Regions from separate parts of the Ectobacillus sp. JY-23 genome, predicted to be linked through region 2. Evidence: riboswitches for the same ligand, from Rfam matches in the RefSeq annotation. Region 2 holds a riboswitch; each other region holds the start of a gene.
The links. Region 2 has a riboswitch for S-adenosylmethionine ahead of MUG87_RS12115 (bifunctional O-acetylhomoserine aminocarboxypropyltransferase/cysteine synthase). Riboswitches for the same ligand answer to the same signal wherever they lie in the genome.

Region 1: it holds a riboswitch for S-adenosylmethionine, as region 2 does, so the genes downstream of both, MUG87_RS03480 (LLM class flavin-dependent oxidoreductase) here and MUG87_RS12115 (bifunctional O-acetylhomoserine aminocarboxypropyltransferase/cysteine synthase) in region 2, are expected to answer to the same signal.
Region 3: it holds a riboswitch for S-adenosylmethionine, as region 2 does, so the genes downstream of both, metE (5-methyltetrahydropteroyltriglutamate--homocysteine S-methyltransferase) here and MUG87_RS12115 (bifunctional O-acetylhomoserine aminocarboxypropyltransferase/cysteine synthase) in region 2, are expected to answer to the same signal.

Annotation. Positions count from the first base shown of each region.
Region 1 covers NZ_CP095462.1:665,377-675,931, forward strand. Annotated here, with positions in the region: gene MUG87_RS03465 (ATP-binding protein) at 1-1,157, opposite strand, end outside; gene MUG87_RS03470 (ZIP family metal transporter) at 1,256-1,981, opposite strand; gene MUG87_RS03475 (ATP-grasp domain-containing protein) at 2,093-3,055, opposite strand; gene MUG87_RS03480 (LLM class flavin-dependent oxidoreductase) at 3,072-4,121, opposite strand; SAM riboswitch class I at 4,194-4,296, opposite strand; gene MUG87_RS03485 (hypothetical protein) at 4,375-5,034, opposite strand; gene MUG87_RS03490 (ATP-binding protein) at 5,204-6,430, opposite strand; gene MUG87_RS03495 (hypothetical protein) at 6,586-6,918, shown strand; gene MUG87_RS03500 (class I SAM-dependent methyltransferase) at 6,976-7,683, opposite strand; gene MUG87_RS03505 (peptide ABC transporter substrate-binding protein) at 7,833-9,530, opposite strand; gene MUG87_RS03510 (branched-chain amino acid ABC transporter substrate-binding protein) at 10,349-10,555, opposite strand, start outside.
Region 2 covers NZ_CP095462.1:2,347,602-2,358,156, reverse strand. Annotated here, with positions in the region: gene MUG87_RS12145 (bifunctional diguanylate cyclase/phosphodiesterase) at 1-1,916, opposite strand, end outside; gene MUG87_RS12140 (alpha/beta fold hydrolase) at 2,390-3,469, shown strand; gene pdxK (pyridoxine/pyridoxal/pyridoxamine kinase) at 3,503-4,324, opposite strand; gene MUG87_RS12130 (YjcZ family sporulation protein) at 4,512-4,631, shown strand; gene MUG87_RS12125 (S8 family peptidase) at 4,949-6,184, shown strand; gene MUG87_RS12120 (DUF6944 family repetitive protein) at 6,217-6,987, opposite strand; SAM riboswitch class I at 7,225-7,327, shown strand; gene MUG87_RS12115 (bifunctional O-acetylhomoserine aminocarboxypropyltransferase/cysteine synthase) at 7,593-8,894, shown strand; gene metA (homoserine O-acetyltransferase MetA) at 8,875-9,780, shown strand; gene MUG87_RS12105 (homoserine dehydrogenase) at 9,979-10,555, shown strand, end outside.
Region 3 covers NZ_CP095462.1:3,760,853-3,771,407, reverse strand. Annotated here, with positions in the region: gene MUG87_RS19070 (CBO0543 family protein) at 1-132, shown strand, start outside; gene MUG87_RS19065 (CPBP family intramembrane glutamic endopeptidase) at 363-1,010, opposite strand; gene metE (5-methyltetrahydropteroyltriglutamate--homocysteine S-methyltransferase) at 950-3,190, opposite strand; cobalamin riboswitch at 3,332-3,513, opposite strand; SAM riboswitch class I at 3,558-3,660, opposite strand; gene MUG87_RS19055 (DUF4397 domain-containing protein) at 3,808-4,590, shown strand; gene MUG87_RS19050 (class F sortase) at 4,544-5,068, shown strand; gene MUG87_RS19045 (sensor histidine kinase) at 5,189-6,532, opposite strand; gene MUG87_RS19040 (response regulator transcription factor) at 6,532-7,206, opposite strand; gene galU (UTP--glucose-1-phosphate uridylyltransferase GalU) at 7,222-8,094, opposite strand; gene MUG87_RS19030 (GtrA family protein) at 8,091-8,483, opposite strand; gene MUG87_RS19025 (glycosyltransferase family 2 protein) at 8,476-9,453, opposite strand; gene MUG87_RS19020 (glycosyltransferase family 39 protein) at 9,465-10,555, opposite strand, start outside.

The DNA of each region.
Region 1 (10,555 bases), 1.7 Mb from region 2:
TCAATAATTCGAATGGAAACAACAGTTCCCAAGCCTGTTCCTGTTTCTTTTGTACTGTAGAATAACGTACCAATGCGAGACAACTGTTCCCTATTCATTCCTTTACCTGTATCTTTAATTTGAATGTACGCATTATGATTAGCTACATATAAACCTATGCTCACTGTTCCGCCACTCTCATTGGCTTCAATCGCATTCTTGACAATATTAATAAGCGCTTGCTTAAGTTGATCACGGTCCGTTTTCATTCGGGCATTGGACTGAAACGCTCTTGTTAAACATACATCTCTACCCAGTAACAGAGGATCTAATATTTGCGCTACTTCTTCTAGCAAATCTGCAATAGAAAACGATTCTACTTTTTTAATCTCAGGCTTGGCAAAAGTCAGATAATCACTAATAATTGCTTCGGCACGATTCACTTCACTTAGTATAATAGGCAAATACGTAGGATTCACCTGCTTCTCTTGCTCCATCAGCTGTAAAAAACCCTTGACTGCTGTTAATGGATTTCGTACTTCATGCGCAATCGATGCAGCAAGTTCACCCAATGTATTTAATTTTTCCGTACGCTGCATTTCAGCCTTTATACGCATTCTTTCTAGATTCTCTTCAATTAACATGGCTGCGAAACCGATTGCAATAATTTGGATTAGATTAAACAATGCATAATCCCACAATACTTGGTGGTTGGCCAAACTGCTATTCAAAACATAAAAAGCGATGATTGTGAATGCTATACAAACTGCACCCATGCTGCCAATTACAATCATACGCACTCGCTTTCTCGCTTTTTTACGTTGAAACACCAATGAAAGGAAATACGAAGTTGTAGCAATCAAAAGTACGCCTCCATAAGCCACTTCAAGTGTCTCACCACCTAATGAACCTCTAACAAGTAATACAACCATACACACAATGCCACCGGCAATTGGACCACCATATAACATGGACAACGCAATCGGGACATATCGTAAATCCCAATACATTCCGTGGCTAAAGTAAGAAACATATACACATAAACCCGCTGCGACACCATGTAATACCCCATACACACATGGCGAATTGCCAAGACGCCATTTTTCAAAAAAAGCATGGTGAATCAAAATGGGTGCTAAGATAATTAAAATATGCAATAGCAACTTCTCAGCTAACATCGTTCGCCTCCCATATTTCAACATACTTTCGTATTCGACAACATCATTGAAATTTCCTTTCAAAAAAGGGGTATTCAGAACTTTATTCACTATTTTTGTCAACGGATGAAATGTGTTAGTGCAATCATTGTTAAGAGACCGCCAATAAAGGAGAACGTGGCAGAACGTTCGTTTCCATCCCCATGACTTTCTGGAATCAATTCTTTATACACCACAAACAACATCGCTCCTGCCGCAAACGCCAGTCCATACGGAACAATCGCGGAGAATTGTCCGGCAAATGAAATACCGATGATACCAAAGGCAAGCTCCAATATTCCTGTAGAAGCCGTACACAATAAAGCATATATTGGTTTTACGCCGTGCGATACTAAATAAAGGGCGACCAGAAACCCTTCTGGTACATTTTGCAGTCCAATCGCAAATGAAACCAATGGTCCTAAATCAGCTACATGACTACCGTAACTCACACCTACTGAAAGGCCTTCCGGTATATTATGAAAAGCCATCGCAATTAAAAGTAAGGGTTGGCCGCCTTGAAACGGATGTTCTTTCCTTTCAAGCTCTATGTGTGGCAGACAACTATCCAGAAAAGTCAGTGCAATCGTTCCAAGCAACACACCAATAGTCAGCACATATATATTTGATAGTTTCATAGCTGAGGGGATTAATCCATAGGTAGAAGCCGCTACCATAATCCCAGCTGTATATGCCAGTAATATATCACGACCTCGATGCGAAATATGCTGTAAAAACATAGCAGGAACTGCCCCCGCTATTGTACAAAGCGAAGATATAATACTGCCTGTATACATCGGATCCATATAAACCTCCTCAATCGTATCTGTTACAATATATGTACAAGCCGGGCTGACATGTCTATCAAACACAAAAAAGATCTTCATCATCTGACAAAGATCTCTTCACTATATCTATTACGAAAGAGTAGTTACACTGTTTGGATGGTACTTTTGCAGTTCACTCTGTAAAAACCTCGCAACTTCAAGCATTCCATATACACCTGCCACTGCTTCAGCATCAGAATTATAGTTTGTATTTGTATTAATGTCATACGTGTAAATAATTCCGTTTGCATCGCGTATAAACTCAATGCCGGCTACGCTGATTCCGTTAGCCGCAAGCACGTTTTCATAGCTTGCAATAACATCTTCCTGAAAATCGTTTATTATTTGAAACTTTGGCTTTGTTTCTACTTCCTCTCCTACAGGGCAGAATAAGTCTCCAATTTGACAAGCATCTGCAGGGCACAATTGGAATCCTTCTGTTGTATCGACACGCACGGCATAAACGAACTTGCCCCCTACAAATTCACAGCGTGTAATATAAGACTCAGGCGAATGGATATATTCTTGCACCAATGTGATGCCATCAACAGGTTCTTCAAACGCTTGACTTTCCACATATCTCTGCAGTGCTTCCACACTTTGAAACAACTGCACACCAAGACCTTTACCAGCGCGATTATGCTTTGTAATAAAAGGACATCCATCAAAGCGCTTTGCCGCTTCTAAAATTTGCGAACGACCTACCGCAACAGCCGTTTTTGGTGTTCGTACACCATGCTTTTCAAGCTCAAGATACTGCAGTACTTTACTAACCTCTAGAGAAAGCGCACGGCTGCCATTATATACTTTACGACCATGTGCCTCTAACCAATGCAAAACGGCTGCTGTATATTCCGGTGCATAACGATGTCCCCTTGTATGTGCAGATGCGCTCATGCGACTAAAAAAGATACCTTCAGGTGGCTCCGTTGATAAATCAATACAACCTTCATTGAGATGCCATTCTTCATAAGGTAGTTTCAACTCTTCCAATCGCTTTGTTAAATGCACTGTCCACTCACTGTTTTCGTGAATTACATAAATTTTCCCCATCATTTCCACTCTCTTTCTATGTTGTAATCTGATTTCTTTTTCGTTCAACTAACGGCATCACATGCTTAGCAAATCTCTCCATCTCTTCTAGTTGCGGTGAAAATTGTAGTAATAATAAGTCCACACCAGCTTGTTCAAAAGCTAGAATACGCTCTGCAATTTGTTCAGGTGTTCCAATTAAGTTAGGACGTAACCCACGATTAGAAACTGAGTAATCATATAGCTTTACTTGTTGTTCAAGCTGTGATTTGCTCACAAAATCGTCATATCCAGCGTATGCACTTCCAGTTTTTATATCTGTGATACGTTGTAGTTCTTCTGTTGCTTCCTCTTCTGTATCGCGGCAAATTACATATGCGGCCATACCAAAGGAATGAAATGCTTCCCTACCAATTTCTTGTCTGCGCGCCTTCATGTCAGCAATCTTTATGCTAACTTCTTCAGGTGTCCCTCCATGCATTACATACGCATCCGCAAAAGATGCAATACTTTGCTTGCCTTTTTCACTTTCCCCGCCCGCATACAAAATAGGATTCGGTCTTTGTACAGGTTTTGGAGCAAGCTTTGCATTTTCAATATGATAATATTTACCTTCATATGTAAAGGTTTCTTCTGTCCATAGCCCCTTTAATACATCTACAAATTCATTCGTACGCTCGTATCGTTCATCATGCTCTGAAAAAATACCGCCGTATTGCCTCGCTTCTTCTGCCCACCAAGCTGAAACCACATTCAGTGTAAAACGACCCTTGCTGATATGATCAATGTTGGCAGTCATTTTAGCTGCCACAGCTGGGTTATGAAACCCTGGTCGAATTGCAGTCATAATTTCAATCTTCTCTGTAACAGCTGCTAAAGCTGCAGCTGTCGTCCAAGCTTCTAATGAGTCGTGCTCTGGCCCTTTAATATCATTAAGATATAATTCAGCAATAAGAGTCGTATCATATCCCCAGCGCTCAGCTACTTGTGCTACTTCTTTTGCATACGCATAGGTTGGCGGCATATGTTCATAATCTACATTACGGAGCCACCCACCAAAAATCGGCATCCAAAATCCATATTTCATAGCAATCCTCCTTTTAGACGAAAAGCCTCTTTCTAAAGACAGAAAGAGGCTGAAATATACAAATACTTCATTCCCCTATCTTTCAAGCAGATGCTTGCTGGACTTGGCACGGTATTATAGTAAATCCGTTGCCGAGGCTTCAAAGGGCCAGTCCCTCCACCTCTCTAGATAAGAAAATAACGATATACAGTTGTATTCACAATTGTAAGGATTACTCGTATAAAAGTCAATGTAATTCCGAAAATTTATACAATTATTTCTTTTTTTGCAGACGGCGTTTTTTCCACCAAACGAACAGAATAATCAAAAATAATAGTCCTGTTCCAGCGGCTACGGCAAAGTTGCGTATACGAGGCACTTTTACTTCCATACGCAAATCGTTAACCTTACGTAAGCTCATTTTCCACTCCAGTTCTTTGCCGCCTTTAGCAATCTGCGTTGCATTAGACGATGACGCTCTAATGGGTAATATGACTCTCACATGAAGCAACAACTGTTTAGTAAGCTCATCTCCAATATAGTTCGCTGTCCAATCCGCGGCTTGGAACTTACGAGTAAACGTGTATAGAAAATCATCATACAAAGGTTGTAAATCAACCCTTGCACGTACGCGATACGTCGTAAAAAATAGAGAGTGTTTTTCTTCATACGAAACATGTAACATACGACTCTCTACACTGGCAGGAATACTTGTCGCTGCACTTCCTTGTAATTCACGCAATGAATGATAGTGACGCTTTGCTTCAAAGCCAAATTCTTTTTGACGATTAAACTCCTCTATCTGAAACCCTTGATTGCGAAGTACATCTTCCATAGACGAAAATGGATTTAAATCAGCTGTATAACGCTTTAACTCCTGTTTTAGCGCAAATTGAATTGTTGCATCAGCACTGCCATTTTTATGCACTCTCAAATTGGCTGTTCCTGTCGCACAACCTCCAAGAATGATAAAACATATCAATAAAAGTAGCCGGTATCGCATTTTAGACGCCCCTTTATCAACTTACAATACAGCTAAAAGACTGTTATTTGTATTGTTGCATTAGTATACCCGGTATTCTCTTGTTTTATGGGGGTGAAGATTATACTGTAGGTAACGTAATGGTAGCTTCTGTACCGACTCCTGGTTGGCTTTTATACATCAGTGTTCCGTTCATTGTGTTAATAATACGCAAAGAGACCAATGTCCCGAGTCCAGTTCCCTGGTCTTTCGTTGTGTAAAACAATGTTCCGATTCTTTTAAGCTGCTCGGTGGTCATCCCTTTCCCAGTGTCCACAATTCGAATTTCAACACCACTTTTTACAGCAGCAGTTGCAACAACTACACCTCCTGATGAGGTAGCTTCAATGGCATTTTTAATAATATTCAATAATGCTTGTTTCAACTGATCTGCATCGGTCTCAAGAAGTGGATTTGCCCCAATTTTAACTTGTAAAGAAATTCCTTTGTTCATAGCTAATGGTTCTAGCAATATACAAACCTCATTTAATACAATATCTAAACAAAAACGCCTTTTTTCTTGAAATTGTGGTTTGGCAAAATTAAGATAGTCGCTAATAATCTTTTCTGCTCGTTCTACTTCACTCAGCACAAGCGGCACATATTGATAATTTTCACCTTGCTTCATCATTTGTAAAAAGCCCTTCACTACAGTAAGAGGATTTCGTACTTCGTGAGCAATCGATGCCGCCAACTCTCCGAGTGTATTCATTTTTTCGACACGTTCCATCTCTTGGCGCATCACAATTCGTTCCACAATTCGTTCATGCATTAAAACAGAAGCAGTCATACCTAGCATCTGAATGAGCGCAATAGGTACTAAATCATCAGCCAGGCCACCTTTCCAGGATTTTGTGTTCCACATGTAAAACAACACGGTTAGGGTAGCAGAGAAAGCAGACCAAAAACCCATTAACACACCTATGATGATTCTGTGGTTTGATGGATGTTCATAAAATCGCTTTACGAACATAAAAGAAAACAACACAGATAACACAATAATACCTATACCATATAAAACAAGAGGACCACCGATTGCAATGCGCATACATATGACCATTAAGAAGGCGATTGTTCCTGCTTTCGGGCCTCCATACAAAAAAGCTACAATGATAGGGACATATCGTAAATCCCAATGAAACCCGTGGCTTACAAATGGAAATAACATACATAAACAGGCCGCTACTCCTTGAAGTATACCGCCGAGTATCTTTGATTTCTTCAATGAGTGGTGTTCTATAAATAACCCATAAAAAAACATCGGTGCCATAATAATTAAAATATGTAACAGTAATTTCTCAGCCAGCATCATCTATCCCCTATCTATCTATATCCCTCTAATACTATAAATTTTTACAGATAAATGCAATGCTTATACTTCTTTTTACTCATACATTCGAGATATTCACACAAGCAATGTTTGTCCTTTGTCATACTCTATCATGAGGTGAAAGGAGGTTTATAATGAACCGACAACAATGTTATCATCTATGCTGTCAATATAATGGCAGAGTTGTACGTATTCAAGACAAATCTGGTAACTATCATATCGGAAGGATTAAAAAGGTTTCCGATGATTCCGTTTGGATTGAGCCTGTTCGACAACGATATAATCGTGGCTTTGGCTATATTCCATACGATGAAGAAGTATATGGGTACAATGAAGATCGCAATCGCTATGGTTACGAGAGAAGGGATTGCCGCGGAAGATGTGACGATGACTATTATGGCGGTGCGTATGCACTTGGGTTAGGATTTATTGTGGGTATCGCTTTAGCAGCTCTATTCTTCTTTTAATGTTTGTTATTCGAACCGCATCTCATACAAAGAAGGAGCCTCATACAAGGTTCCTTCTTACTTTTGACATCGAAACACACGGTGTCCAAGTACATGGCCATACATAGCTAAAATCTTTTCATGTTGCTCCCATATTTCATAGAGAGATGGAGAAATATTTGCGGAGATATCCCATTCTGGTGTCCACTCATATTGCGCTGTTGCCACTGTGTCTCTGTGTATCACGTCCACACATTGAAAACCTTGCTTAGTAAAGTACTCATACCACTGTTGTTCTGTTAAATATTCTGCAGCACCGTATAATTGTCTAATATATGCGTATTCCTGGGCATGCAAAGGCCTTTCAACAGTCATCTCTGTACCCGCTACATAGCCTTGTTTTCGTAGCACCCGATATAGCTGTGATAATGTACGAGAGATACTAGTAAACGCTACAACAGACTCTGTAATAATAATATCAAAGCTTTCATCCGCAAACGGTAATTGTTCCGCATTGCCGTGTACCAATTCTATATTGACATTTTCTCGTAATATTCTTTGTTTGGCTTTTTCAATCATAACAGGATGATAATCCAGTGCTGTCACCTGACATCCATACTGTTTGGCAATATACACAGCTGTTTTGCCAGTGCCACAACCAAGGTCCAACACTTTTGTATTTGAGTTGAGCGGCAAAAGCTTTAATAATTGTTTTGTAAGAGCAAATCCGCCTGGATGTGCACTACCCACACCAAACAGGGCTAAAAAATCAATATAAGAATACATACATATGCTCCCCGCTATCTTTTTTGCTGTATATGTATGCGAAATACTCCTAAAAGGTGATATAACATCAATATAGAAAAAGAAACAAACTGATTTTTTAACAGAAAATTCTCTCACATAAAAAAAGAGAGCCGAGGCTCTCTTTTTTATTATTTCTTGTCTTCTTTCTCTGTTAGGTATACCCATTTGTAAGAGTAGTCTCCACCGAAGTTGTGATCTACCCAACCTTTTACGTTAGAACGCATTAGAGAAGATGTACCACGTTGGAACAATGGTGCAATTGCTGCATCTTCGAACAAGATTTTCTCAGCTTGCGCTAAAGCTTCCAGACGCTTCTTAGGATCTGTTGTTAAAGTTGTTTTTCCATCTTTAACAAGTTGATCGTATTTAGAGTTAGAGTAGTTCATTTGGTTGTGTGCACCTTTTGTAACGAACATATCAATGAACGTCATTGGATCTGGATAGTCAGGACCCCAACCAGCGTAGGACATTTCATAATCTTCTTTTGTCTCAATATCAAGCTTTTGCTTGAACGGCTGTTGCTTAATATTAACTGTTAGACCTGGAAGGTTTTTCTCCATTTGAGCTTTTAAGTACTCACCAATTTTCTTTGCAGATTCAGTGTCGTAGTTAAGCAACTCGATTGTTAGCTTGTCTTTGCCAAGCTCTTTTTTTGCTTCTTCCCAAAGTTTTTTTGCTTTATCAGCATTGAATTTGTTCATTGCGCCGTTTGTTGCACGGAAGTCTTTACCATCTGCACCTTTAACGAAATCTTGCGGTACCAGGTAGTCAGCAGGAACAGAGCCATTGTTTAGGATAACGTTTGTAATACCTGCTTTATCAAAGGACATGCTAAGTGCTTGACGCACTTTCAAGTTTGCAAGTGGAGTGTCTTGACCACCACGTTTTTGGTTGAAGCGCAAGAAGAACACAGATGCATCTTTAGAAGTTACTAGCTCTGGAGAAGATTTGTACTTGTCTACAAACTCAGCGGATAGACCAGCGCGATCTACATCGCCTGCTTCGTATAGGTTAACACCTGTACCAACGTCTTTAACGATGTTGAAGTTGATTTCCGTCAACTTAACTGTTTTGTTATCCCAGTACTTATCGTTTTTCGTTAATTTAAAGCTTTGCTCATGCTTCCACTCGCTAAGTACGAATGGTCCGTTGTATACGCCTGTATTTGCTTCTAGTGCATATTTTGCACCTTGTTCTTTAATAAATTTCTCGTTTTGCGGATAGAATGTTGCGAAAGAAGTTAACTCAACAAAGTAAGGAACCGCATTTTCTAATTGCACTTCTAATGTTTGATCGTCGATAGCCTTTACGCCCAATTGATCAACAGGAAGCTCTTTTTTGTTAATTTTTTCTGCATTTTTTACATCAAACATGATATATGCATACTCAGCTGCTGTTTCTGGATTCACCGCACGCTGCCAAGCAAATACGAAATCCTTAGCCGTTACAGGGTCACCGTTAGACCATTTTGCATCTTTGCGAAGTTTAAATGTATATGTTTTACCGTCATCGCTCTTTTTGAAAGATTCAGCTACACCTGGAGTTGGTTTTTGATCTTTATCTAAACGATATAGACCTTCCATAACGTTGTTCATAACGTTGAAAGATACCGCATCAGTTGCTTTAGCGGAGTCCATGGATGGGATTTCTTGAGACTCTAGCAAGTTTAATACTTGCTTCGCAGCAAGCTTCTCTTCACCTTTGCCCTCTTTTTTTGGCTCAGTGTTTGCTTTCTGATCGTTGCCGCCACATGCAGTTAAGGCCACACTTACCGCTAAAACCGGCGCTACTACTGCAGCTAATTTTGTTTTCTTTTTCATACTCATGTACCCTCCTCAAAAAATATATATCTTCTGACAATAGAAAATTTCTGTTAATTCTATGAATATTTCGAGATAAAATTATCAGAAAATTTCTATTAGTTTATATTCTACTAAATTTTGAAGATTTGTAAAGTACTATTCGTAAAAAATTTTAAAATTTTATTTTATTACTGTAATATTTATCACTAGATTGTAAAAACAAGGAATTTAATCAACTAAATATATCCATATTTAAACAAGAATTGCATATTCCATTAGTTCTACTGCATGAAAAATAAAGATAACTCTATTTTCTTTGTTCTGTTTATGCATGCTCATACATTACCTTTTTCTCCTTTCCCTCTTAAAAGCTTGTATTCTACGATACATCCCTATGAATATATAGCTCTTTTACTAATTTAATGACATAAAAATTATTATTTATTACGAGTGTACATATTATTTATATTAGAGCAGGTTAGATCCTACATATAGTTTCCTTACCTACAGGTTTGTTAAAATCTTCAATTGCATATCTATTTTATAAAAAGATATAGAGGTGGTGCATATACAAAATTCAAAAATAAATCCTACAGATATTCTTGTAGTATAAGAAAGGTGCTACAAGGCCTATTTACCTCTTCCTCATGTAGGTATCAAGAAGTCTCCCTTACACGAAGAAATAAGTCTTTATATTGGAAAGGCTCCCTCAAAGAGTAATTTTTTTGTAATGCTTTGTTAAAGTTCGTTGTTGATTTCCCTTACAGAGGCTCGCTTTCTACGTGCAGTCAGGAAGCCTATATCACACAAAAACAAGGCGCCCGATTGGACGCCTCTCTCTTTTACTTACTCACTTCGCCTTGCTGCTTACCAGGATACGAACCGTCTTCAAACTTATAGATGTATACCTTTGCATTTTTATTGTCCCCTTTTTCATCAAAGCTTACGTTCGTAATTACACCGTCGAAAGATGTCACACCGCGTACTGCATCACGAACCTGTTCTCTTGTCGGCATCTTTCCGCCGTTTTTCTGCAGCGCCTCTTTAAT
Region 2 (10,555 bases):
TCAGCGAGGGGGATAAATAAATTAGGAGAAATTAGTCCTAACTTAGGGTGCTTCCAACGCACTAATGCTTCTGCAGCTTTTACTCTATGTGTAGTGATATTCATGATAGGTTGGTACAAGACTGTTAAACTATCATGATTAATTGCTTCATATAAATCATGTAATAAAAATGGGCTGGGAGCAGGCAATTGTGTACTTGGTTGATACGTACGATATTGATTTTTACCACCTTTTTTGGCGTTATACATAGCAATATCAGCGTGTTTAAGCAAGGTTTCTACATCTGTTCCATCCTGCGGATAGCGTGATATCCCAATGCTAGGGGTGACATGAAGGGTGAAATCATCCACAACAAAAGCAGGTTCAAACGCTTGCAGCAATTTTTTCGCTAAATAAATGGCAGAATCATGATGATCGGATTCGATTGTAAATATTGTAAACTCATCTCCCCCTAATCGAAATACGCTTCCATCTTTACCGATACTTTGTTGTAAACGATCTCCCACATGCACAAGCAATTTGTCACCGATATTATGGCCTAAAGAATCATTGATGTGCTTAAAGCGATCTACATCCATATACAGGATAGAGAACGGATTCTTTGCAAGTACAGCCTCTTCTATACGTTTATAAAATAATCTGCGATTAGGTAATGCTGTGAGTGCATCATAGTAAGCCATATGTCGAATTGTTTCTTCTTGTGTTATATGTTCTGTAATATCGACAGCCATTACATAGATACCAGTTACCTTATGATCTACAAGAATAGGGATAAAAGTCACATTTAGATGAACGATTTGCTTATCGATTTTTAATAGTCGCAAACATGCAGATTGAGATGATCCGTCCTTGGTTTTTTCAAACAATTCCAATGTAGCTGCAAGGTCTTCTTTGACAATCCAATCTGTAAAATATGTATTTATAAGGTGCTGTCTTGTAAAACTACCTAGAGCGAGAGCTGCTTCGTTCACATCTAGAAAGCGTCCTTCTAAATCTAATGAAATAACAGCATTAATATTTTGCTCAAAAAGTGACTTATATCGCTGCTCACTCTCATCTCGCGCTTGTTTAATCTCAGTCTGTTCGATTGCCAATCCCGCTAAATAAGAGAAAGTATAAAAAAACTCAATATCTTCCTGTGATGGCTTCTTACAATACGTATGATAGATTGCAAACGTACCAAGCACATCATTGTTAGAAGAAAAAATAGGAAGAGACCAACAAGATTTAAGGTCATGACTTAATGCGAGCTCTTTATAATGTTCCCAGTAAGGGTCCGTGGCAATATCCTCTACGATAATTAATTGTTTTAGATAAGCAGCAGTACCACAAGAGCCAACACCTGGGCCGAATTGAACCCCGTTCAATGCATGCGTGTATGTATCAGGTAACTTTGATGCGGCGCCATGATACAAGCGCCCTTCTTTTAGTAATAAAATAGATCCTATAATATCAGGCTGTATTTGTTCTGCAGTGTAGATAATTTCCTCTAAAATAAGGGTAAGCGGCATTCCTTTTGCAATGAATTCTAAAAGCTTCTGTTGTCCGCTTAATAAATCGTCCGTCTGTCTATGGAATTTGTCGAGGGTCGCGAAAAAGTGCAGGTGTCCCTCGCTATCTTCTATTAATCGAGCGTATTGTTGAATAAGGATGTAATCTTGATGTTTACTTAATATGCGAAATGAAATGTATTCATGAGAGCTACATCTTTGAAAATAGGAAGCAACTGATTCTCTGTCTTCAGAATGTGCAAGAGATAATAAAGAAGATCCTAAAATATCCTGAAGCTCCCAGCCGAGTAGGACAAGACCATCTTCATTTATGTCTAAAATTTCAGTTTTTTTATTCATTGTAAATTGTAATGAAGGTTTAGACGAGTGTCTTTTCAAAGAGGATTGATACTGGTTAGTTCTCATATAATAAACCTCCTATCTTGAAATGATATGAATCCTCTCTTAAAGGTTGCGTGATATAAAAGGTTAATTTCATTTAAAATTCAAAAAACAATATATAACGATTAAGTTTTCGTAATAAATCGAACATATCGATGTTAGTAAAGGTACTTAATTAATAAAATGAAAAAAGAAGGTAGTAGAAATAAAGAAATAATTTCCATGTACTCAAAAAATATACGAAAATAATTATAATATAAAATCTAATTTACTGCCATTTTATTTGATTCGCCTTCTCTTATCAACTTGTATCTCTTGCAGGATACGGCCTCAATTGGGAGGTATGTGTTACGTGAAGGGTGTGTTAAAGCTGAATATGGATTGGACTGGAGACAATTGCTGACTGCCCGAAGAGAGCAAATCCCTGTTGCAGAAATTAAAAAAGAAGGGAATGATGTTTTTTCCTCGTATTGAAATACAAGAGGGGAGATGGGAGCTTGCTAGTAAAGAGGTCAGTTTTTTCGCAAAGTAGCTATCGATTTAATTGTGGAAAAGAAATTCCCATTCAAATCGGTTATGAAACATACGGTACTTTGAATAAACAAAAAGACAATGTAATTCTTGTCTGTCATTATTTTAGTGCGACAAGTCAAGCGATCAGCTGGTGGGGAGACTTAATTGGAGATGATAAAGCAATAGATACGAGCCGTTTTTTTGTAATTTGTACAGAAAATCTATGTAACGTTCAACAAAAAAATCCCAATGTTATTGCAACTGGCCCCGCTTCTATAAATATTGCAACAGGAAAGCCATATGGGATGGATTTTCCAGTATTCACTTTTGCAGACATGGTCAAAATTCAAAAAGAATTGCTTGCTTCTTTAGGTATTCAGAAGCTACATGCGGTGATTGGTCCTTCCGCTGGAGGAATGATTGCACTTCATTGGGCGGTTAAAGAATCGAATATGGTAGAACGCTGTATTGGTGTAATAACAAATGCGCAAAGTCCAATTTTCACATCATGTAATGTGCTACAGCACGCCATTCGTGCAATACAGCTGGATTCGAATTGGAATGGTGGTCAATATTACGGAAAAGCAGAGCCTTTTGAAGGACTTCATCTAGCTGCTCAAATGATGTACACAAATGCGTTTAGTACAAAGTGGTATGAAGATATGTACAAAAGTAGTCGAGAAACGCTACAAGCCCCGCAAGATATGGAGCGAGCGGTGGCGTACGAGATAGAAATCTATGAAAAAGTAAAGGAAAACATCACCTATTGTGATGCAAACCACTGGCTTTATACATCACGTGCTACTATGCTGCAAGATATATCAGCCGGTTTTTCAAATATGCAGGAAGCGCTGGAGCGTATTCAAGCGAAGGTTTTATTAATCTCTTGCTATGAAGATACTCTGCAGCCTGCATATATGAGTGAGGAAACTGTAAAGCAGTTACAGGTGCTTGGAAAGAAAGCTAGCTTTTTTGGATTTCATAGTATATACGGACATATGGGGGGGATTTTGGATACGCATCTTTTTGCAAAGCAAGTGGAGGAATGGCTGGCAGATAGATGAGCCATAGGCAGGAATAAGCAGCCAAATGGCTGCTTACTTTTCTTTTCCGGCGCCAAACTTGCGGTATGCCCCGTGATGTGTTGGTCCAACATATTCATTTAATGTGAAAGAATGGCGGATGGCATCTGTAATAAATGCTTTTGCTGTAGAAATAGCTTCTTTTACAGGAGCACCTTTCGCAATTTCAGCGGCAATTGCTGCTGAGTATGTGCAACCAGCACCATGTGTATTTGATGTCTCTATTTTATCGGATTCTAAAAGATCGAATGTTTCTCCGTCGAATAATAAATCGATGGCCTTTTCTGTTCCTAGCTTACTGCCGCCCTTAATCAGGACATATTTTGCACCTAACGCATGAATCTTTTGCGCCGCTTCCTTCATATCATCTAAGCTATTAATTTTTACGCCGCTCAATTGATATGCTTCAAATAAATTAGGTGTAACAATTAAAGCTTTAGGAACAAGAATATCGCGCAAGGCATCGTTTGTTTCAGGATGAAGCGCCTCATCCGCACCTTTACAAACCATTACCGGGTCAACGACAACGTTGCGAAGATTGTGTTTTTCTAGCTCGTCTGCAACCATTTCAATGATTTCAACAGATCCCAGCATCCCTGTTTTTAATGCATCAACACCGACGCCCTCTATTACAGTCTCTAGTTGTGGTTTTAATGTAGAGGCTGCAATTGGAAATACATTATGTGCCCAACCTTCATGCGGATCCATTGTTACAATTGTCGTTAAAGCTGTCATTCCATATACACCAAGCTCTTGGAATGTTTTCAGATCGGCTTGAATTCCGGCACCACCGCTTGTATCGGAACCAGCAATTGTGAGTGCTTTATGTAATGTCATCTGTTTGTACCCCCATTGATGTTTTTTCTTTATTATAGTCAATGATACACATACTGTAAAACAAAGAGGAACGACATAGGACACATGCTACAACGCCCATTTTATTTCGGACGTGCGCAAAAGCATCGTATAACCATATTATATCTTTGTACACACATCTTAGTAATATATAAGGAGGCACAAAGCTATGTACGGTTACGGTGGTTATGGTGGCTGCGGCTATGGTTATGGCGGCTTTGCTTTAGTGGTTGTATTATTTATCCTTTTGATTATCATTGGTGCAAGTTTCCTTGGTTATGATGGCTAAAAACTATTAGGCCCTTGTGTATACAGGGGTCTTTCTTTATATACGGCTGTGTTAAAGTCCAATGTTGATCATTCGCACTTGTTGATTGGAGTAAAGGATGTGAGACTCCTCCGGGAAAAGCGAGTGAGACCCCGCAGGTGCATAGTGCTGAGGAGACTCCCTGACCGCCCGCGGAAAGCGAACCTACGTAACGGGAATCAACAAAGAAATTTAACAGAACCTTATGTACAAAAAAATCCTCTAGTATCCATGTCAGTTTTCTTTGTTTTACATACCTTGTACTAAAGACATGTTTGATTGAATAAGGGAGGATATTAATGAAAGAGAGCTTTGAATTTGAGGACAAGTTTGATAAGGCACTCCTAAGAGAAATAAGTGAAAATGAAAAAAAAGACGCTACATCGCCTGCAATTATTCCTGTTATTATACAGATTAGCAAGGATTCTTCTGTGAAAAAATTACAAGATTTAATTATGTTAAGGCCTGAAGAAAAAGAAGGGTTAAATATTATTAATCTGAAGTTAATGGCTGCGCAATTATCTATTAAAAGCTTAAGACAATTAGCAAGATTAAAGGATATAGAAAAAATTTACTGCGATTATAAAGTAAGTACGAATTTAAATATAGCCACAGCAGCAGTGGGGGCGAATTTTACTAGAAACACGTTTGGATTGACAGGCTTGAATGTAGGAATTGCAATTGTTGATACGGGTATTTATCCACACCCTGATTTTGTTACGCCTATCAATCGCATTGTCCACTTTAAGGATTTTATTAACGGTGCAACAGCACCATATGATGATAATGGTCATGGTACACATGTCGCGGGCTGTGCCGCTGGAAATGGGTCTATTTCGGGAGGATTATACACGGGGGTTGCTCCAGATGCTTCATTAATTGGAGTAAAGGTATTAGATAGTAGTGGAGGCGGCTCAGCTTCTACCGTTATTGCTGGAATTGATTATGTTATTCAAAATAAAGCACAATTCAATATCAAAATAATGAACCTATCGCTAGGAGGACCACCCACATTAACATACTCCGACGATCCTCTTGCGCGCGCTGCTGCATTGGCTATAGATGCAGGTATTTTTGTTGTAGCTGCTGCAGGAAACAACGGAGCAGCACTTTCAGTTGATACCCCTGGCATTCATCCAAAAGTTGTAACCGTAGGTGCTATTGATGATTTGAATACAGCTAGCATTTCTGATGATGTAAAAGCACCTTACACAAGTAAATCCCCTACAATAGATGGTTTATTAAAACCAGATTTATTTGTGCCAGGCAGTAATATTACGGCTGCTTATTCACCCAATTCTACACTTGGTTTGCAAAATCCAGGGGCTATCGTGGGTGGTACGTATATTACATTATCGGGAACATCCATGGCTACGGGAATTTGCTCTGGAATGGCGGCTTTAATTTTGCAGGCATATCCCCCGTTTTCACCGGAGAAGGTCAAGCTAACGATGCTGCAAAGCTTACAGTCTTTTACTTCTGTACGTGAAGGATATCTATTGATGCAACAAATTTTCAAACTATTGTTATCATGAAAATAGAGAGTATCTCCTATGGAGACACCCTCTTATTCTTCAGACGACTCTTCTTTATCATCTTCCTTTTGTGTATCTTTTATTTCTTTTTTATTCTTTTTATCCACGTCTGATTTCTCACTTACCTCCTGTGTTTCTTCTTGAATTTGACCAACTAGAGATAGGACAGACCCGACGGCTTGCACCCAGCTACCTACGAATATAATTGTTTCATTGCGATCCATTATAAGTAAGCCATTAGGTCCAATCTCTTTTTTTGACTCTTCTTTCGTATCCACCCTCTTCTCCTTGTCAGATGGATCTTCTTTATCAGAAGAAGTTTCTGCTTCTCCCTCTTGATTTTGCTCCTGTTGTTCTTCTCGAAGCTGCCGGATACCCCCAATTGCTTGCAGAGAATTTCCGATTGCTTGCAGTAAGTTTCCTATAATGTTAAAGTTTTGCCCTGCTGCCGTAGGGTCTTCAAATTCATCCCCAAGTGCAGTCAATCCCCCTAGAGCTTGTAGCCAATTTCCAGTTATAATTGCCCTTTGGCCAGCATCTCCGTCCCGATCTAATAGGATACCGGCAACAACAGTTGAATTTCCAGTGGCTTGTATTTCATTGCCTATCTTTTCTAAAGATATGCCATCTTGTCCGTCAGCTTCTAGTGCGTTACCTGTTGCTTGTAGAACATTGCCGTATAGGTCAAGATTACTCTTTAGACCATCGCCTAAAAAAGGAAGCGGTGTACTACCGATAGCCGCGGTGATAGTACCTATGGCAGCTATCGCGGCTCCGAATATTTCTTTAAATTGATTGCTCATAAGCCATGCGTCCATTCTGTTTGTTGTCATCGTATTATATTCAAGATAGGGAATGAGTGATTGTAAAAAATTATTATGTTAAAAAAGTGACCTTAATAAAATAACTTTATGTGATTTACAATATGTGTTTAGAACACGTTGAAAAAGTCTTTGATAATTAAGGTAAATAATTTTAAAAATCAAAAAAATAATTTGACTTTTCTGTGATTTGTATATAAAATCAAGCTAATTTCATACGTCTTATCAAGAATAGGTGGAGGGATCAGGCCCAGTGAAACCTTAGCAACAGCCGGTAACGGAATTGTGCTACATCCTGCAGAATAATGCTGAAAGATAAGAGAAGTATGGTCGAACGTGTAATAGGACTGCTTCTTTTGCCTTTGGGCGAGAGAAGCAGTTTTTTATTTATAGGCTGTGTTAAAGTCTGATGTTTCTAATTGAAACTTGTTGATGAGAGTGAAGGGGTGAGACTAAGAGAGTCAAGGGGAGACATCGCAGGCTCATAGCGCTGAGGAGACTCTTTAACTGTCCGCTGAAAGCGAACCCCTGCGGAAATCAACAACAAACTTGAACAGAGCTATTTTATATCAGAGAGGGTGTTTGAAATGGGAGAGCAATGGAAGCAAGGGACAATTTGTGTGCAGGGCGGATATACACCAAAGAATGGAGAGCCACGTGTACTGCCATTATATCAAAGTACAACTTATAAATATGATACACCAGACGACTTAGCAGCTCTGTTTAATTTACAGGCGGAAGGCTATATCTATACGCGTATTGGTAACCCAACTATCAATGCGTTTGAGCAAAAGTTAAGTCAACTGGAGGGCGGCGTCGGGGCAGTAGCTACCGCGTCCGGTCAGGCTGCCATTATGCTGGCGATTTTAAATATTTGTAACGCAGGAGATCATCTTCTTTGCTCATCCACAGTTTACGGAGGCACCTTTAATTTATTTGGCGTGAGCCTACGTAAGCTCGGCATTGAAGTTACTTTTTTTGATCCAAACCTACCTGCGGAAGAAATTGTGAAGCTAGGCAAGCAAAATACAAAGCTTGTATACGGAGAAACGCTTGGAAACCCGGCGATGAATGTACTTAACTTTGAAGAGTTTACAAAGGCAGCAAAGGAGCTTGATGTACCACTAGTGATTGATAACACACTGGCAACGCCTTACTTATGTCAACCTTTTGCCCACGGTGCTAATATTGTCGTGCATTCCACAACAAAGTACATTGACGGTCATGCCAGCTCTCTTGGAGGAATTGTGATTGATGGCGGTAATTTTAACTGGGATAACGGAAAATATCAGGAACTGGTTGAACCGGATGCCACGTATCATGGTGTACAGTACGTAAAAGACTTTGGTGCCGCAGCTTATATTGTAAAAGCGCGCGTACAACTGCTTCGCGATTACGGAAACTGTATGAGTCCGTTTAATGCATACATCAGCAACATTGGCCTCGAAACGCTCCATTTGCGTATGGACCGCCATAGTCAAAATGCGCTAGAGATTGCAAAGTGGCTTGAGAAGGATGAACGCATCAGCTGGATTCATTATCCAGGTCTCGAAAGCAGTACGCAGTATAGCTTGGCGGAAAAATATTTGAAAAAGGGCGCTAGTGGTGTACTAACATTCGGGGTAAAGGGTGGTGCAAACGCAGCGAGGGAGTTTATTGAACAAGTAAAACTAGCGGCACTTGTTACACATGTTGCAGATGCGCGTACATCGGTCATTCATCCTGCCAGCACAACGCATCGCCAGTTAACAGAGCAGCAGCAGCGCCTCGCAGGTGTGACACCGGATTTAGTCCGCTTATCTGTGGGAATTGAGGATGTGGAGGACTTGATCGCAGACCTCAATCAAGCGTTATCAGGAGGTAAGCAATATGCCCATTATCGTGGATAAGGATTTGCCAGCTCGTCAGGTTCTCGAGAGCGAAAATATTTTCGTGATGACAAAGGAGCGGGCAACGACGCAAGATATTCGGGAGTTAAAAATCGCCATTCTCAATTTAATGCCCACCAAACAAGAAACGGAGGCGCAGCTATTGCGTCTGCTTGGAAATACGCCCCTTCAGGTTGATGTACACTTGCTTCATATGGAATCTCACCATTCCAAAAATGTATCGAAGGAGCATTTAACTAGCTTTTATAAAACATTTCGCGATATCGAAAATGAACGCTTTGATGGCTTGGTCATCACTGGTGCGCCTGTCGAGACACTTCCTTTTGAGGAGGTAGATTACTGGGAAGAGTTAAAACGAATTATGGAATTTTCAGTGACAAATGTCACTTCTACGCTTCATATTTGCTGGGGGGCACAAGCAGGTCTTTATTATCACTATGGGGTGCCGAAATATGACTTACCTCAAAAAATGTTTGGTGTGTTTGAGCATGAAATAAAAGAGCGCAACCTGCCGCTGCTTAGAGGGTTTGATGAACGTTTCTTTGCCCCTCACTCTCGTCACACAGAAGTACGTGCAGTAGATATTGAGAGTGTTGCTGATCTGCATGTGTTGGCGTGTTCAGAAGAAGCTGGCGTCCATCTTGTGGCAGATAACGCCGGTAAGAATATCTTCATTTTGGGGCACAGTGAATATTCGAGAGATACGTTAAAGAAAGAATATGAGCGCGATATCGCGAAAGGTATACCTATTAACGTACCTAAAAATTATTATCCGCACAACGATCCAAATCAAGAGCCGTTTGTGGCTTGGCGGAGTCATGGAAATTTACTTTTTTCAAATTGGCTCAATTATTACGTCTATCAAACAACGCCTTATATCTTGTGATAGGTTGAATATAAGGTTGCAAAAAGGCAGCAATGACTGCCTTTTTATATATACTTTTCTTGAGATTTAAATGAAGTGTATTTGAAAACGATTACTATACGCAAAGTGATTTTTTATATTCTGAATGTTCAAAAAACATTGTTTTTAAAATATACAGCCTATATAATTGCAGATAAATAAACGAAGGGGTGGGGAAAGATGGTTGAAATTAAAGTAGGACTACTAGGTCTTGGAACTGTTGGCAGCGGGGTAGTCAAAATTATTGCATCTCATCAAGATCGCTTGGCTCATCAAATTGGCTGTCCTGTTAAAGTTGCGAAGGTGCTTGTGCAAAATCCGGAAAAAGAAAGAGATGTCGCCATCAATCCTGCCCTGTTAACAACGGATGCAGATGAGGTTATAAATAGTGAGGAAATTGATGTCATCATTGAAGTAATGGGCGGTGTAGAACAAGCAAGACAATGTATACTGCAGGCGCTGCGAAATGGGAAGCATGTTGTGACTGCAAACAAGGATTTGATGGCTCTGTATGGAACAGAGCTGCTTGCGGTTGCCAAAGAGCATAAATGCGACCTTTTTTATGAGGCGAGTGTTGCGGGAGGTATTCCGATTTTAAGAAGCATTGTGGACGGTTTTTCATCCGATCGCATCACAAAGATGATGGGGATTGTAAACGGTACAACAAACTTTATTTTAACGAAAATGTCTAACGAAGGAAAAGCATATGAAGATGTATTAAAAGAAGCGCAGGACCTCGGCTTTGCGGAGGCTGATC
Region 3 (10,555 bases), 1.4 Mb from region 2:
TGGCTCAATATCGTCTTATTCACTTTCGTAATCATACACTATCGCAACCCAGCGATTGCCATTTTGTTAGCAATTCCAGCTGTAGCGCTGTTTCTATTCATATTTCCGGTACCGCTGGACAGCCTAAAATAGAGGGGTGATCCGATGTTGATTCAAGATATATTTTCTGTGCCCGTCTTTCTTGTATTATTGTTTGCCCTTTATATCACCTTGGCGCTGTACTTAATTCGGGTTGAAGGGCAAAATGAATCGTAGGAAAAGCCGCATTGTGCGGCTTTTTTGTGTAGTTGCCAAATCATTGTGAAAAGTCGCCAGATTTTCTTGAAAAGTTGCCAGATACTCTCATAAACCCGTCAAATTATCTAAAGCAACGGCAAGAGTACCAGTAAAAACAGGTCAAATACTAGATGTGAGAGCACCGCAGCCTGTAAGCTGCCTGTGCGGCGGTATAATTCTCCCCAAACAAAGCCCCCAATGAGCGCGGCGATGACAAGAAGTATGCTGCCGCTTGCCACATGTGCGCCCGCATAAAGCAGGATGCTCGGCACCATACCCAGCCGCGCGCCGATGAAGCCCCGCCAGAATAGTTCTTCTCCTGGGATGATAACCAAAAACAAAACGAGATAATGCCACCACGTAGCCGGTGAGACTGCCGCGTACAACTCCGTTAAGCTAGCAAGAAGCGGCAGATCTAGTATCATGATAAGCCATTTACCAAGTGCAAATACACTGTAAAGTAGCACACCTGATAAAACAGCAAGCCAAAACGTGCGCATCTTCATGCGCACGTATAGAAATCTTTGTTTGCTACAGGCCGTGATAATGAGCGTCAGCATACTGACTGTGAACACCGGCCAAAAGTACAATGTCTGGGAAAAACTAAGTAGCAAAAGCAAATAAGCGATGATTACATACAAAACAGAGACCTTCTTTCCAAAACGAGTTGCTTCTATTGTATCACCGCTTCGAGCTGTCGTCTCGCTCGCTTGGCGGCCTGTACCATGATGCACAGCCCTGCTACCGTTTCATCAATGCCTCTTGTTTTTAACCCGCAATCCGGATTAATCCAAATTTGCTTGGGATGCAATACCTGCAGCGCGCGGGCGATGTTACGTTCGATTTCAGAAAGCTTTGGTACACGCGGGCTGTGGATGTCGTATACACCCAGGCCAATTCCCTTCTCATACGTGTGTGTTTCAAATGCGCCGATGAGTTCACCGTGGCTTCTTGACGTTTCAATTGAGATCACATCGGCGTCGAGCGCAGCAATTGCTTCTATAATGTCTTCGAAATTGGAATAACACATATGTGTATGAATTTGCGTTGTGTCGCGAACAACTGTTGTTGCCAGCTTAAATGCATATACCGCATCGGCAAGATAGCTGTCCCAGTGCTTTCGTTTTAACGGTAATCCTTCTCTGAGTGCAGGCTCATCAACCTGAATCATACGGATGCCATGATCTTCGAGTGCTTCTACCTCTTCTCGCAAGGCCAAGGCAATTTGATTGGCAACATCGCGGCGCGGCATATCATCGCGGACAAACGACCAGTTTAAAATGGTAATCGGCCCTGTTAGCATACCCTTGACCGGTTTGTTAACAAGCGACTGTGCGTATAGTGTTTCCTTCACTGTCATTGGCGCTACAAAGGCCACATCGCCGTAAATGAGCGGTGGCTTTACGCAGCGCGAGCCGTACGACTGCACCCAACCGTTTTGGGTAAATTGAAAGCCGGCTAGCTTTTCACCAAAATACTCGACCATGTCCGTGCGCTCAAATTCGCCGTGCACAAGCACGTCCAGTCCTATTTCCTCTTGCATTTCGATCCATTTTTTAATTTCGGCACGAATGTACGCTTGATAGGTAGCATCCGGCAGTTCGCCCCGCCGCCATGCCCGGCGCTTTTGGCGCACCTCGGCAGTTTGTGGAAAGCTACCGATGGTCGTGGTTGGCAGAAGCGGCAATCCGAAGCGAGCTTGCTGCAGCTCGCGGCGCTCGGTGAATGGAGAATTTCGTTCCACTTCGGCAGGCAAGTTCTGCATAGCTTTACGTACCGCTTCATGATTACGTGCAGGTGAAGCAGCGAGCGCCTGAAGAGCTATACTGCTTACTTCTATTGCCGCTGAATCTGCACCTGTTGCTAACAAAACAACCTCAGCCAGCTTTTCATCGGCAAATGCCAGTGCGTTTTGTAAGGTATCCTCAAGAGATTCTTCTTTTACGGTAACTGGTACGTGCAGCAAACTAGCTGACGGCTGTACAAGCAGACGGTCGTTTGGTACAATTTTTGTCAATTGTTCAAGTACATGCTGCTTACTTTTTAGATCCGCGCGCCACACATTGCGCCCATCGATTACACCCGCCGCCAAGTATTTCTCCTGCGGAAATCCATACTGCTGTAGCGACAGCAAATTTTCACCGCGGTCATGTACAAAATCAAGACCAATAGCATCGACCGGCAGCTTTACCACCTCTTTGTAGCGTGTTATGCTGTCAAAATATGTTTGCAGAATCAAGCGGCTATTTGTTGCCTTTCGCAGTTTCGTATATGCAGCGTGCAACACCTCAAACTCTTCATCAGAAAGATCGGTTGCCAAAATCGGTTCGTCGATTTGAATCCACACCGCTTCCTGGAGCTCGGAAAGTACCTGTTCATATAGCGGAACTAGCGCTTCCACCGCGCGTTTGAAGCTTTCATACCCCTTTGATAGCTTCACTAGCGTAACTGGGCCCAGTAGCACCGGCTTGCCGTGAATGCCAATTTCTTTTGCTTCCTCATATAAACGAAGCGGCCGGTTTTCAATTAGCTTTGGTGCTACATCATCCCATTCCGGTACGATATAGTGATAGTTTGTGTTGAACCATTTCGTCATTTCCGCCGCCACCGCCGTGTCATTACCACGTGCGATATCAAAATAAGTACGTAGTGACATCTCTTGCTGCGCAAAGCGCTTCGGCACAATACCGAACATGAACGCCGCGTCCAGTACATGATCGTAGAAGCTGAAATCGCCGACCGGGATAAGGTCGATGCCAATCTCCTGTTGTTTACGTAAATGATGAAGACGCAGCTCCTTCATCTCCTGTAAAAATGCTGTTTCTTCCAGATCACCAGCCCAAAAACGTTCGAGCGCATGCTTCCACTCCCGCTTCTCTCCAATACGTGGATAACCTAAGTTTGAACTTTTCATATTTCCCCACTCCTTTTGATTGTGTTCTCAACAAAAAATCTCCCTTTTCGGCGAAAAGGGAGATTCATACGCATCACTAACTAGAGTTGAGACCTGGTTTTCCCAACACGTATGCATCACTCCTCTCTATTCATCCGTAGAGCACAAGCGCATACAACAGGCAGGTCTCCTGGCTTAGGTTCATTGCTTCTTATTCCTTCCCGTTTTTCACAGTGGTTCTAATAAGTCGCTCCCCATCACAGTGGCGGGACCGCGCCGGATTGTCACCGGTCTTCCCTTTTAAGCCGCACGATATGTGCGTCACCTGATGCATTTGATTATGAAATTAAAAAAGCCTCTCAAAGGAGAGGCGGAGTTCCGTGATCCTCTCTTATCTTTCAAAGCATGATGCTTTGCTGGATTTGGCACCTTTTCTTTTGAATGGTTGCCGGGCTTCATCGGGCCAGTCCCTCCGCCGCTCTTTATAAGAGTTTTATTATTCAGAATTTAATGATTATCTTAACAGCTCTTCTTATGCTTGTCAAACTATTTTTTTGGAACAATTTACCTGGTTTCCATATTGTGTGAATGCACACACTCATATTGTAATGCCAAACATATACATAGGAGGAATACACATGAAAAAAATATGGTCTTTACTCGTTTCTGTGATGATGCTTGCCTTGTTCACAGGTCAAGCACTCGCAGGCGGCTCTCAGGCGATGGTACGTATTGTGCACGCTTCTCCGGACGCACCAGCTGTTGATGTAGTCGTAGATGGTAAAACAGCGGTACAAGGCGCAAAATTTAAAGATGCGACAGATTATTTGAAATTGGCTCCTGGCTCACATAAAGTTGAAATTTATGCAGCAGGCACAGTGGCACAAGGAAAACCTGTTATTTCACAAAATCTATCTGTGGAAGCAGGCAAATCTTACACAGTAGCGGCGATTAACAAGGTAGCTAACCTAGAGCTTTTGGTTATCAATGACGAAACAATGACTTCACCAGGCAAAGCAAAGGTACGTGTAGGTCATCTGTCTCCTGATGCTCCGGCTGTTGATGTAGCAGTGAAAGGCGGCGCAGTCTTATTCCCGAACGCTTCTTTTAAAGCAGTAACAGATTTTAAAGAGGTAGATCCGGCAACACTTGATTTAGAAGTACGTGCAGCAGGCACAAACAATGCGGTATTAAGTTTGCCATCTACAACGCTAAAAGCAAATACATTGTACACAGTTCTTGCGGTTGGTCTATTAAACGGCACACCAGCGCTTGATGTCATCGTATTGACAAATACAGCGGCGCCAAATATGCCAAAAACAGGTCTTGGCGGTATGGAAACCATGAAAAATGTTGCTGCGATAGCGGCTGCAGGTGCGGTATTTTTCCTATTTCGCAAAACGAAAAAAACTTCTAAGTAGTCTTATCCTCTTCTTGCTGGTACCGTCGGTCGCACATGCGGCACCTACAAGAATCAGCATTCCGCGCCTTTCCCTACAGGCGCAAGTCATACCGGTGCAGCTCACAACAGACGGCGCCATGGAGGTACCAAGGGACGTGAAAAAGGTCGGATGGTACGCGCTTGGCCCCGCACCTGGCGAGCTTGGTACTGCCGTGCTGGCCGGACATGTGGATAACTACATTGGACCGGGTATTTTCTTCTACTTGAAACGGATACAGCTCGGTGATGAAATTATGGTATACGACGAAGACGGTAAAAGGCTCACGTTCATCGTCTTCCAAAAAGAGATTTACCCCTTTGATCAAGCCCCCGTCGAAGAGATTTTCGGCGCGGCGGACGGAAAGTATTTAAACATCATCACCTGCGACGGCCGATATGACCGGCGAACGGAGAATCATGAAAAACGGCTGGTCGTATATACGAAGCTAAAGGAATAACCGGTTCTCTTGGAGGACCGGTTATTTAGTATCTGGTGAATTTCACTGGTAATTTGGTTACTTTCGTAAAATATCCGGCGAGTTTGCCAGATATTCTGGTCACTTTGAAAAAGAATTTGGTCACTCCCCGCTCGGTAGCACAACATGAAACGAGCTACCGCTCCCTAGCTCACTTTCTACTTTAACATCTCCGTGATGTAATAATACGATTTTCTTCACAATGGCAAGACCTAAACCATTGCCACCAGCAGATCTTGATTTATCGACCTTATAAAAGCGTTCAAAAATATGAGTTTGTTCCTCTTTTGCAATGCCAGGTCCGTAATCTTTAATGGTGCAGATGATATTCGAATCGCACGCGACAAGCCTGATATGAATGATGCCCTGTCTCAGCGTATAGCGAATAGCGTTCGTAAGCAAATTAGTCCACACTTGTTCTAGCAAATCTTCATCGCCTGTAAGAAATGTTTTTGGCAAACCAATGTCCAGCTGCAGCTCTTTCTCCTCCCATTGCGGCGCCAAGGCGGACAATACCCGGCGAATTTGCTCATCAACGCGATAGCGCTTCGGATGAAACGGGTGCTGTTCCGCATCCAATGAAGCCAATTTCATTAAGCTTCTCCCAAGCTGTGACAGACGGGCGCTTTCTTGTTCAATAATGTTTACATATGCAAGACGCCAGGTTTCCGTCTCCTCGTTTTTCAGCGCCTTCGCAAAGCCCTGAATGGATGTAAGGGGCGATTGTATTTCGTGTGAAACAGCGGCGACAAATTCCTGCCGCATCTCTTCAATTTTATTAAGCTCATGCGTCATTTGGTTAAATTGCCGCGTTAGCGTTCCGATTTCATCGCGTGAATGGACAGGTACATTGATATCATATTTCCCTTTTCCTACCTGTTCCGTTGCTGCAATCAGCCGGCGAATCGGACGAACTAAGATATGTGAAACATACGCAAACAGCAGCGTTCCGATGACTAATATAACCGCAAGCTGAATTAGCTGAATTCGTTGCGCCTCCCTTATAGGCGGCGCAGGGCTAGCATGAACGAACAAAGCGTACGTTTCTCCGTTTTCTTGAAACGGAATACCCACTGTGAAGGATGCGGGGGGCTTCATCCTTTTGTCAAAATCTGAAGAATATACAGCGCCGCCTAGTACACGCCAGACATCTGCTTGTGCAATTGGTACGGGTGGTCCGCCTGCCGCTTGTTGCCCCATATTCCTGTCATAGACTACAAAAGTGTACCTTGCTATACCTGTGTGAGATAAAAACGAAGCGGCATCGTCTATGTTGCTTTTGCCATACAAATGTGCAAACTCTTGCGCAGCTCGCATCATGTCATTTGCAAAGCGTTCCCTAATATCCCGCTCATTGACAGCAGTGGCCAAAAGAAATGCGACAAGCATACTTAATACAATTGCAAGAAAAAAAGAACCGACAATTTTGCCGTAAATCGTGCGCACTATGTCGTAACCTCCACTTTATAGCCAAGGCCGCGAATTGTCGTAATCACAAAACCAGTATCTCTCTCAGCGCAACGCTCGCGCAGGCGCTTAATATGGACATCTACAGTCCGTTCATCCCCTTCATAATCATAGCCCCAAATGCGTTCAATCAATTGTTCGCGCGTGAAGATTTTTCCTTCTTCACTTCCCAGCACAAACAGCAACTCGAACTCCTTTAACGGCAAAGTCGTAGACTCGTTTCTGATAACCATTTCCAATCGCTTGCGATCCAATTTCGTGTTGCCAATATGCAACACATGACTCGCGGCAATTCGGTAGCGCTTTAACAGTGCCTTCACACGAGCTATCATCTCAAGTGGATCGAACGGCTTTACAAGATAATCGTCTGTGCCGACCTTAAAACCCTTAAGTTTGTCTTGCGATTCACCGCGCGCCGTAACCATTAAAATTGGGATATCGAACAAGGCTCGTATTTCTTCAGTTAGTACCCATCCGTCTTTGTACGGCATCATAACGTCTACAACTGCCAGATCCATTCGATATTCCTCGAGCTTTCGCCAAGCCTCCTCTCCGTCTTGCGCCTCGATAATCATAAAGCCTTCCTGCTCCAAATAATGGGCGATTAGACGCCGGATATGTGCGTCATCGTCTGCCACGAGAATCCGAACCATGCCCGTTCCTCCTTACTATCCCTTTTTCTTCTCAGCTTCTAGCAATTGTTCTAAATAGTGTAGCATCTGTGATCTTAGCTCCGAGCGCTGCAGTCCGATTTCCGCGATGGCCTTCATATAACCAAGCTTGTCTCCAATATCGTAGCGTGCGCCTTGCAGCTTGATTGCTTGTAATCCCTTTATATGACGCAATGCGTCCGTCAGCTGGATTTCATTTCCTGCACCGCGTTCAATTTGTTCCAATATCAAAAATACGGAAGGCGGTAAAATATAGCGACCCATCACCGCCAAATCGGAAGGTGCCTGTGAAACGTCTGGCTTTTCTACTACATCAAGTACCTCATACACATCATTTTGCTGATACTGCGGCTTGATTATACCATACTTGCTTACCTCAGAAAGCGCCACCGGCTGTACGCCAACAACAGGCTTGCTCGTTTCCTCGAATAGGTTCAGCAGCTGCCGAAGCGCCGGGGTTTCCGACACCATAATATCGTCTCCAAGCAGCACCGCGAAAGGTTCGTCACCAATGAACTGCTGTGCGCACAGCACCGCATGACCTAGACCGAGCGGCTCTTGCTGGCGAATATAATGAATTTGAGCCAGCTTAGAAATATGGCGAACTTCAGCAAGCTGTGCAAGCTTTCCTTTTTCTAGCAGCAGTTGCTCCAGTTCTGCTGACTTATCAAAATGATCTTCAATCGCCTTTTTATTACGACCGGTCACGAAAATAATGCTTTCAATACCTGCAGCCACCGCTTCTTCCACAATGTATTGCACTGCTGGCTTATCAACAATCGGTAGCATTTCTTTGGGCTGCGCTTTTGTCGCGGGCAAAAACCTTGTCCCCAGCCCCGCTACCGGAATAACCGCCTTTTTCACCTTCATCCTTTTTCTCTCCTCTCTACTAGAAATACAAATCGGCGCGTGCCGATATAGTTGAGCACTGTTCCTGCCGCTGTTGTGATGAATTTGCTTATGACTAACGAAAATCCTATATGCTGCAGCGCAGCGAGCAACAACGAAGCTACAGCCAGTGTAATAAGATTCACCACAATAAAACGGTTCATATCCTTCCAAGTTGTTTCATGTTGCCGAAACGTCCAGGTACGATTCCATATATAGCTGTTACATATCCCTGCGCTGTATGAAATGACCTGCGCCAGAACTGAGGATGTTCCATATACAGTCAAAAGAGCAAACACCGTAAAATCAAGCGCTGTGTTCAGCCCTCCGACGGTACAAAACTTCAAAAAACGATGTAAATCTTTATTCATGCATCACACTGCTCATCCCTGCACGGTCTTTTCGCTCAAGTCCGTGATAGTCTCTGACAATATAGAGTGGCCGATTTTTTGTTTCATCATAAATCCGGCCGATATACTCGCCTACAATACCTAGTAAAATCAAGATCATACCGCTGAAAAACAATTGAATGATAATTAAAGAGGCCCAACCCTCTACGGTATTGCCAAGAAACAGCTTTTGGTACAGCACCATAAACATATAAACGAACCCGATAATCGACAGCAGTGCTCCCATATAACCCGCTAGTTTAAGCGGCTTGTAGGAAAAAGTGGTGAGGCCGTCCAGCGACAGCTTCACCATCTTTTTCAACGGATACTTTGTCTCGCCTGCTGCTCGTTCGTCCCTCACATACTCAATGGCCGTCTGACGAAATCCAACCCAGCTGAACAAACCGCGCACAAAACGGTTTTTCTCTTGAATACGCTTCATCTCGTCGCACACTCGCCTATCAATCAAGCGGAAATCCCCTGTGTCGACTGGAATATCCACATCGGTGGAAGCCCGCAAAACCCGGTAAAACCAGGCTGCGGTTTGCTGTTTAAAAAACGTCTCGCCCTTGCGCTGAATACGCTTTGCGTATACGACTTCATAGCCTTCCTTCCACTTTTCAATCATTTCCAAAATCAGCTCAGGTGGGTCCTGCAAGTCCGCGTCGATGACAACAATTGCATCGCCGCTCGCATAATCCATTCCCGCCGTAATCGCAATTTGATGGCCGAAATTACGAGAGAAATCAATGAGTTTCACACTGCTGTTCATAGCGCTATACTCCTTTATAATGGCAGCCGTATGATCTTGGCTGCCGTCGTTCACGAACAGCAGCTCATACGTCTCTCCTGTCGTCTCCATCACCGCCTGCAGACGACGATAGGTCTCGTGAATTACGGACTCTTCGTTATAAACCGGTATAACAACGGAATATCGTACTGTATGGGTCATATCCATCCTCCTTACTTTGTGATTTCATATAATTGCAGCCCTGCATCCATCGGATTATCATTTGTCTCAGATTTCCATTCCTCCTTCGGCACTTCTCTTCCATTTGTACGAATCCAATCCTCCACGTCTGTATTCCCACCCATACCAAAAGTAGGTAATAGGAAGTATTTTACATCTCCAGCAGTAATCATGTTTTGCAAGCGTTCAACTGTCATAATTGGGTCCGAACCAAGATAACCGCCCATTGCCATGACCGCTTCACCTGTTTCAATGATATATGGTGCAGCTGTGTTGGCATTTGTGGTCGCGAATAAATAAGTTTCTCCGCTGTGGTGGTCCTGTAAATAGCGCAAAGTTTTTTCGTCCATTTTTTCACCTAACATCCCGTTCATCATGTTGCCCGATGCTTTTAATTTCGGGCCTGCTTCGGGAAGTATATTGTTATTTCCGTACAGCATCGGCGTGGCAGACCAATAAAGAGGCGCCAGCAGCAGAACGAAGAAACCAACCAGCGCCAGCTTCTCGTTTCGGCGCAATAAAAGCAAAATAGTCATTCCGATACCCAAAACGCCAAGTGCGACGATCCAGCCAATTCCAACATGAGGCAGCATCACGTACAGCTGAAAGGCGCTTGTTGTGAAAACGGCAAGCGGCAACAGCCACGCTTGACGACCTTCACGCCAACCCTTCACAAGCGCCGTCCATCCTGCAGCCGTAAGAGCAGCAATTGGAGGTGCGAGCATAATAAGATAATAGTGGTGGAAAAAGCCCGCAATGCTGAAAAATCCTGCAGCCGGTAGCAACCAAGCTAGCCAAAATATGCTTTCTTTCTGCGCGTTTGTTCGCTTACGAATATCCCACAGTAAAGCAATACAGCCTAATAATACAAACGGAAGCAGCCAGCTGATTTGACTGGACAATGCGGATTGAAACAAGCGCAGCGGCCCCGGTTCACCGGTTCCAAACATACCGCCTTGCATCATAGGTATACCACCCATGTCAGGTGTTACGTTTCCGGACGGCCCCGGCATTGCACCTCCATTTTTCTTCATTTCCTCTTCTAGCTTTTCTTTCATGTCAGGCGTCATATTCCCAAACGGCC